DNA from 2 places in the Rhizobium sp. BG4 genome. Region 1 is predicted to be linked to the other one. Evidence: predicted binding sites of a transcription regulator. Region 1 holds the regulator's gene; the other holds the start of a gene.
What was found. Region 1 encodes PhoB, which activates phosphate uptake and scavenging genes when phosphate is short. Its sites were predicted from a motif close to TGTCATNNANCTGTCAT; they were not measured.
Positions count from the first base shown of each region.

Region 2: the regulator PhoB is predicted to act here: its motif matches at 1,927-1,943, upstream of F2982_RS18790 (UDP-2,3-diacylglucosamine diphosphatase).

Region 1 covers NZ_CP044125.1:1,326,635-1,330,804, forward strand. The annotation lists gene F2982_RS06955 (aspartate aminotransferase family protein) at 1-486, opposite strand, end outside; gene F2982_RS06960 (GcrA family cell cycle regulator) at 913-1,446, shown strand; gene phoB (phosphate regulon transcriptional regulator PhoB) at 1,531-2,214, opposite strand; gene phoU (phosphate signaling complex protein PhoU) at 2,248-2,961, opposite strand; gene pstB (phosphate ABC transporter ATP-binding protein PstB) at 3,006-3,821, opposite strand; gene pstA (phosphate ABC transporter permease PstA) at 3,837-4,170, opposite strand, start outside.
Region 2 covers NZ_CP044125.1:3,754,558-3,758,727, reverse strand. The annotation lists gene F2982_RS18795 (MFS transporter) at 1-907, opposite strand, end outside; gene F2982_RS18790 (UDP-2,3-diacylglucosamine diphosphatase) at 1,058-1,861, opposite strand; gene F2982_RS18785 (NADP-dependent malic enzyme) at 2,075-4,170, shown strand, end outside.

The sequences.
Region 1 (4,170 bases):
AGGCACCTGGTCGAAACCGGGGGTCTTCGGACCGAAGCCTTCGAGATACTTCTCCTGGCCGCCGGCGGCGATCGTCGCCAGCGTACGGCCATGGAAGGCGCCTTCGAAGGTGATGATATGGAAGCGCTCCGGATGGCCCTTCGAATACTGGTAGCGGCGCGCGGTCTTGATCGCGCATTCCAGGGCTTCCGCACCCGAATTGGTGAAGAACACCTTGTCGGCGAAAGTCGCTTCCGTCAGCCGCCTGGCGAGCTTTTCCTGACCGGGGATCTCATAGATATTGGAGAGGTGCCAGACCTTCTCGGCCTGCGCCTTCAGCGCATCGACAACGTGAGGATGGCTGTGGCCAACGGAGGTCACGGCAACGCCCGCGCCAAAATCCAGATATCGCTCGCCGGTCTCGGTAATCAGCCAGACGCCCTCACCTCGCTCGAACCGCAGAGGGGCACGAGAATAGGTATCATATAGCGGCGCGGCTTCAGCCATGGCGCGGTCTCCTGTCAGCGTTATGGGCAACCGGACTCCGGCTAAAAAACCAGGTCCGAAAAATTAAAAATGCCGCCTCTCGGCGGCGCTGTGCACTATTTACTTTTCGCACTGCAATGTCAACAAAACTACGGCTTTCGTGGCTTCTGGGTGACGCTCAAGCGATGTCGCGTTTCATCAACAGCTAATGTTGCAGAAATGACTCTGTGGGGAAGCAAGTTGGGGAAAACTTGAAATTCGATTCATCCGGATTCCCGCGACTCTTGTCACGGAGTCAGCCTCACACTAGGTTAAAACTCAATTACTAGACTGCATGCGGCGGAACTAGTCACCAAAATTAGTCAAGCGTTTCTTGTGTCGGATTCATCCGGGGCAAACGGTGAAGGATTCTGCCTTCACAACGCTTAAACGGCGGAGACACAGGGCATGAACTGGACAGACGAGCGGGTCGAGAAACTCAAGAAACTGTGGTCCGAAGGGTTGAGCGCGAGCCAGATCGCGGCGCAACTTGGAGGCGTGAGCCGGAATGCCGTTATCGGCAAGGTTCACCGTCTGGCACTGCCGGGCCGTGCCAAGGCCGGCGGCAATGCGACGGCGGCACGAGCTCCGAAGCGCACGACTTCGGCACCGCGCGCTCCGAACTATGCATCGCGCATGACGACCCGCACCGTTGCCCGCCCGCAGGGCGCAACGATGCTGAAGGAAGAGATCGAAATCGACGTCATGGAGGAGATGGAATATCGTCCGGCTTCCAACGTTGTCGTGCCGATCTCGCGCCGTCTCGGCCTGACGGAACTGACCGAGCGTACCTGCAAGTGGCCGGTCGGCGATCCGCTGAAGGACGATTTCCATTTCTGCGGCTGCGAAAGCCCGGATTCTTCGCCCTACTGCACCTATCACCAGCGCCTGGCTTACCAGCCGGTCAATGATCGCCGCAGGGCCGCAGCCCGGGCAAACTGAGCCGGGTAAAGACAAACGAAAAACGGGCCTTTCGGCCCGTTTTTTTGTATCTGCTTGTCAGGAGGCCGTAGCCTCCTTGATCACTCAGGCTTCCATGGAATAACCGGCACCGCGGACGGTGCGGATGACATCCTGCATGTTCGAGAAGTTGAGCGCCTTGCGCAGGCGGCCGACATGGACGTCGACGGTACGCTCGTCGACATAGATGTCGTGACCCCAGACGCCGTCGAGCAGTTGCGAGCGCGAGAAGACGCGGCCCGGCGACGACATCAGAAACTCCAGGAGGCGGAACTCGGTCGGTCCGAGACGGACTTCGCGGGTCTTGCGGTGAACGCGGTGCGTTTCGCGGTCGAGTTCGATATCGCCGCACTTCAGCACGGTCGAGAGAACTTCCGGCTTGGCGCGGCGCAGCATCGCCTTGACGCGGGCAACGAGCTCGGGCGTCGAGAACGGCTTGACGACATAGTCGTCGGCGCCGGTCGACAGGCCGCGGACGCGCTCACTCTCTTCACCGCGCGCCGTCAGCATGATGATCGGCAAGCGCTCGGTTTCCGGGCGCATGCGCAGCCGGCGGCAGAGCTCGATGCCTGATACGCCAGGCAGCATCCAATCGAGGATAAGAAGGTCCGGCGTGCGCTCCTGAAGGCGGATTTCCGCCTCGTCGCCGCGCAGGATGGTATCGACTTCGAAACCTTCGGCTTCGAGATTGTAGCGAAGAAGCACGCTCAGTGCTTCTTCGTCTTCAACGACTGCAACTCTCGGGATCATTCTATTCTGTCTCCTGAGGCCCGGTCCGGATGATTATTCCGTTACCGCGCCGACGGTGTTGGCGGTGTCGTCCTTCGGACGCTCGCCTTCCGGCTGAGCGCCGGTCGCCATGTAGTAGATGGTTTCAGCAATGTTCGTGGCGTGGTCGCCGATGCGCTCGATGTTCTTGGCGCAGAAGAGCAGATGCGTGCAGCTGGTGATGTTGCGCGGATCTTCCATCATGTAGGTCAGGAGCTCGCGGAACAGCGACGTGTACATCGCGTCGATTTCCTCGTCGCGCTCGCGGATCGACTTCGCCTTGTCGGCAGCGCGCGTCGTGTAGACGTCGAGCACCTCCTTCAGCTGGACGAGCGCGAGCTCGGAGAGATGCTCCAGGCCACGGGCGAGCTTGCGCGGAACGCCGGTGCTCTGCACGGCGATGACGCGCTTTGCGGTGTTCTTGCCGAGGTCGCCGACGCGCTCGAGGTCTGCGGCGATGCGGATCGAACCCATGATCTCGCGCAGGTCCGACGCCATCGGCTGGCGGCGGGCGATGGTGACGATCGCCTTGTCGTTGATCTCGCGCTCGGCGTGATCGAGGATCACGTCGTCGGAGATGACCTTCTGCGCCAGCGCCGCGTCGCCGTTGACGAGGGCGCGGACAGCGTCGGAAACCATCTGCTCGGCCAGGCCGCCCATTTCGGAAATGCGGCGCGAGAGGAACTTCAGGTCTTCGTCATACGCAGAAAAAATATGTGTCGATGCCATGGGGAAAGTCCTTGAGTGTCTATCGGGGGTCGTGACGCCAAAGATCAGCCGAAGCGGCCCATGATATAATCCTGGGTGCGCGGATCGTCCGGATTGGTGAACATCTTGTCGGTGTCGTTCTCCTCGACGAGGTTGCCGAGGTGGAACATGGCCGTGCGCTGCGAAACGCGGGCGGCCTGCTGCATGGAGTGCGTGACGATGACGATCGTGTAGGCTTCGCGCAGCTCGTGGATCAGTTCCTCGACCTTTGCGGTGGCGATCGGGTCGAGTGCCGAGCACGGCTCGTCCATCAGGATGACTTCTGGCGAGACTGCAACAGCGCGGGCGATGCAGAGGCGCTGCTGCTGACCACCGGAGAGGCCGGTGCCGGATTCATGAACGCGGTCCTTGACCTCGTTCCAGAGGCCGGCGCGCTGCAGGCTGGTCTCGACGATCTGGTCCATGTCGGCCTTGGTCTTGGCGAGACCATGGATGCGCGGGCCGTAAGCGACGTTCTCATAGATCGACTTTGGGAACGGGTTCGGCTTCTGGAACACCATGCCGACGCGGGCGCGCAGTTCGACCACGTCGATATCCGGATCGTAGATATCGTCGCCATCGAGCGTGATCTTGCCGGTGACGCGGCAATTGTCGATCGTGTCGTTCATGCGGTTCAGGCTGCGCAGGAAGGTGGACTTGCCGCAGCCGGACGGGCCGATGAGCGCCGTAACGGTGTTTTCGCGGATGTTCAGCTTGACGTCGAAGAGGGCGCGCTTTTCGCCGTAATAGACGGAAACGTCCTGGCCGATCATCTTGTAGGGAATGCTGTTCATCTTCTGGTCCAGAGCCTTTTCAACTGCTGCTTCTGTCAACATGTTCATTGGGTTTTACTCCGTTTACCAGCGGCGCTCAAAGCGACGGCGCAAGAGGATGGCTCCTAGGTTCATGACGATCAGGAACAGGAGAAGGACGATGATGGCACCCGACGTACGTTCGACGAAGGCGCGTTCGGCTTCGTTGGCCCACATGTAGACCTGGACGGGGAGCGCCGTGGACGGGTCGAGAGGCGTGGCCGGTGCATTGGCGACGAAGGCGACCATGCCGATCAGCAAGAGCGGCGCGGTTTCGCCGAGCGCGTGCGCCAGGCCGATGATGGTGCCGGTCAGGATGCCCGGCATGGCGAGCGGCAGCACATGGTGGAACACCATCTGCATCTTCGAGGCGCCGAGA
Region 2 (4,170 bases), 1.6 Mb from region 1:
AACTCCAATGCATAGGAAACAGCACCCAGCGGCAGATGCACATGGCGCAGCCGATGCGGATCAGCGTCCAGGCATTGAAGCGGCGGTTCAGGTGCTTGGAGATGAAGAACACCATCACCTCGGAGGCAACGCCGGCACTCCAGAGAATGCCGACCTGCGTCCCCGAAAAGCCGAGCTGGTGCCAGTAGATCGAGGCGAAGGCATAGAGCAGCGCGTGGCTGGACTGCTGGATCGCCACGCCCCAGAGCAGCACGAGAAGATGCGGCTGGCGGAGCGAACTCCCCGTCGCCTGCTGCAGATCGACGGGCACGTTGCGCCGCCGCGTCGGGCCGATGCGCGGACAATAGATCGCCATCGCCATCGTCGTCCCAAAGCCGAAGATCATCACAGGCAGCACCATGTTGCCGCCCCAGACACCGATCATCTCGCCGCCGATCATCGTCGAGACGATGAAGGCGATCGAGCCCCATACGCGCATAGACCCATAATCCAGTCCCCAGCGCCGGACACCGGAGATGACGATCGATTCGACGATCGGCACATAGGGCGCGAAGGTGGCGCCCTGGATGCTGTAGACGATCAGGACCGGCCAGAATGTCGTCGTCCAGTAGAGCGCAATCGCCGTCAGCAGCGACAGCCCGCCCGACCACAGGAGAACGTCGGCGCGCTCCTCCATCCGGTCGGCGTACATGGCAACGATGGGCGCCACGAGCACGCGCACCACCATCGGCACGGCAAGGATGACGCCGATCTCGTGATCGGTGAATTTGTGAACCGCAAGCCAGACGGGGAAGAACGGAAGAGCCACACCGTTGACGATCAGCGGGGCGCAGTAAGATAGGGCGCTGAGCAGCCGGAAACGCGGCGGAGCCCCCTCATCGACAGAGGCATTCTGGGCGGGAATCATGGTGGACCTGCAGGAAACTGTGCGTTGCCTAACACATCAACCTAGGGGCGACTATGGCGAGAAATAGCCCATTTGAAACGTTTTAAAAAATAAATAGGGCCGTTGCCCGGAGGCAACGGCTAAAGGTCTTGCAATATGGCGGGTTGAAAATCAGGCAGCCTGCGGAGCGCGCTCGGGCTGGTGCGTCAGCTTCAGCGTGACGGGCTCGGTGCTGGCAATGGCATTCCAGGTGATCAGCTCGAAAGTACCGTCTTCATGCTCGGCAATCGCCGTGCAGCTCTCGACCCAGTCGCCGGTATTGATGTAGCGCACGCCGTCCATCTCTTCGATGACGGCATGGTGGATGTGGCCGCAGATGACGCCATCGGCGCCGCACTTGCGGGCCTCGTCGGCGACGACACGCTGGAACTCGCCGATGAAATTGACGGCGTGCTTGACCTGCAGCTTCGCCCAGGCCGAGAACGACCAGTAGGGCATGCCCATGCGGCGGCGGATGGCGGCCAGCACGATGTTGATGCGGATCGCCATGTCGTAGGCCCAATCGCCGAGATAGGCGAGCAGGCGGGCATTACGCACGACGACGTCGAATTCGTCGCCATGCAGCACCAGATATTTCTTGCTGTCGGCGCCTTCATGCATGATCCGCTCGGCGACTTCGATGCCGCCGAAATGCATGCCGGGGAAGTCGCGCAGGAACTCGTCATGATTGCCGGGGATATAGACCACACGCGTGCCCTTGCGCGCCTGGCGCAGCAGCTTCTGGACCACGTCGTTGCAGACCTGCGGCCAGTACCAGCTGCGCTTGAGCCGCCAGCCATCAACGATATCGCCGACGAGCACGATCGTATCGGCCTCGTGGTAACGCAGAAAATCGATCAGAAAATCGGCCTTGGCAGCCTTCGAACCAAGATGCACATCGGAAATGAAGAGCGTACGGAAGTGGCGCGTATCCATATTATCCTTCACAGGCTTCCTGCCCATGCCCCATCGTTCATCTGGCCTTCCAAAACCAGACTCGTGTTTCAGGAAGATGACAGCGCGGTTGTTTGACGCATGGCGCGGGCATAAGAGTTTTCCGCTTTTGAGCTCAAATTCTCACTGTCCAGCCACGCCGATTGTTGTATGGAGAAGTCTTCAAACGACATGACTGCGGCATTGGAGAAGGCAATGGATAATCAGGACAAATCCAAGACGGAGAAGAACCTGACAGGCGGAACTCTCGACGAACAGGCGCTGTTCTTCCACCGCTATCCCCGCCCCGGCAAGCTCGAAATCCAGGCAACCAAGCCGCTCGGCAACCAGCGCGACCTGGCGCTCGCCTATTCGCCGGGCGTCGCCGCCCCCTGCCTGGCAATCCGCGATGATCCGGAAACCGCTGCCGACTATACGTCGCGCGCCAATCTGGTCGCCGTCATTTCCAACGGCACCGCCGTCCTTGGCCTCGGCAATATCGGCCCGCTCGCGTCCAAGCCGGTCATGGAAGGCAAGGCCGTCCTCTTCAAGAAATTCGCCAATATCGACGTCTTCGATATCGAGGTCGATGCCTCGACCGTCGAGCAGATGGTCTCGACCGTCGCCTCGCTGGAGCCGACCTTCGGCGGCATCAACCTCGAAGACATCAAGGCGCCTGAATGTTTCGAGATCGAGCAGCAGCTGCGCGCGAAGATGCGCATCCCTGTCTTTCATGACGACCAGCACGGCACCGCGATCATCGTCGCCGCCGCGATCCTGAACGGCCTGGAACTGGCCGGCAAGTCGATCAGCAACGTCAAGATCGTCACGTCGGGCGCCGGTGCCGCCGCCCTTGCCTGTCTCAACCTCCTGGTCGAACTCGGCGCCAAGCGCGAGAACATCTGGGTCCACGACATCGAAGGCCTCGTCTATCAGGACCGCAATGTCCTGATGGACCAGTGGAAGGCCGTCTATGCGCAGAAGAGCGACACCCGCACGCTCGCCGAAAATATCGGCGGCGCCGATGTCTTCCTGGGCCTCTCCGCCGCCGGCGTCCTGAAGCCGGAACTGCTGGAGCAGATGGCAGAAAAGCCGCTGATCATGGCGCTCGCCAACCCGACACCGGAGATCATGCCGGAACTCGCCCGCGCCGCCCGCCCGGACGCGATGATCTGCACCGGACGTTCGGACTTCCCGAACCAGGTCAACAACGTTCTCTGCTTCCCCTTCATCTTCCGCGGCGCGCTGGATTGCGGCGCCGAGGAGATCAACGAAGCCATGAAGATGGCAGCCGTGCGCGCCATCGCCGGTCTCGCCCGCGAAGAGCCGTCGGATGTCGCCGCCCGCGCCTATTCCGGCGAGACGCCGGTCTTCGGGCCGAACTACCTGATCCCGTCGCCCTTCGATCCGCGCCTTATCCTGCGCATTGCGCCCGCCGTCGCCAAGGCTGCGGCCGAAAGCGGCGTCGCGCGCCGTCCGATCACCGATTTCGACGCCTATCTCGACCAGCTGAACCGCTTCGTCTTCCGCTCCGGCTTCGTCATGAAGCCGATCTTCACCGCCGCCAAGGCTGCCGAGAAAAAGCGGGTCATCTTCTCGGAAGGTGAAGACGAGCGCGTGCTGCGCGCCGCCCAGGTGCTGATCGAAGAAGGCATTGCCGAACCGATCCTGATCGGCCGTCCGCAGGTCATCGAGACCCGTCTGCAGCGCTACGGTCTGCGTATCCGTCCGCTCGCCGATTTCGCCGTCATCAACCCGGAAGACGATCCGCGCTTCCGCGAATATGTCGATCTCTATCTGTCGCTGGTCGGCCGCCGCGGCGTCATTCCGGAAGCGGCGCGCACCATCGTGCGTACCAACACCACCGTCATCGGTGCGCTGGCGCTTCGCCGCGGCGAGGCCGATGCGCTGATCTGCGGTCTTGAGGGACGCTACGAGAAGCATCTGCGCGACGTTCGCCAGATCATCGGCAAGCGCAAGGATGTCCGTGATTTCTCGGCGCTCAGCCTGCTGATCTCGCAGCGCGGCGCGACGTTCTTCACCGACACCTACGTGACGTTCAATCCGAGCGCCGAAGAAGTGGCGGAATCGGCGGTTCTTGCCGCCGAGGAAATCAAGCGCTTCGGCATCACGCCGCGCGCCGCCCTCGTCTCGCATTCCAACTTCGGCTCGCGCGAAAGCGAGAGCGCCACGAAGATGCGCGGCGCCCTGCAGCTGATCCGCGATGCAGCGCCTGATCTCGAAGTCGATGGCGAAATGCATGGCGAAAGCGCGATTGCCGATGAGATCCGCAAGCGCGTCATGCCATCCAC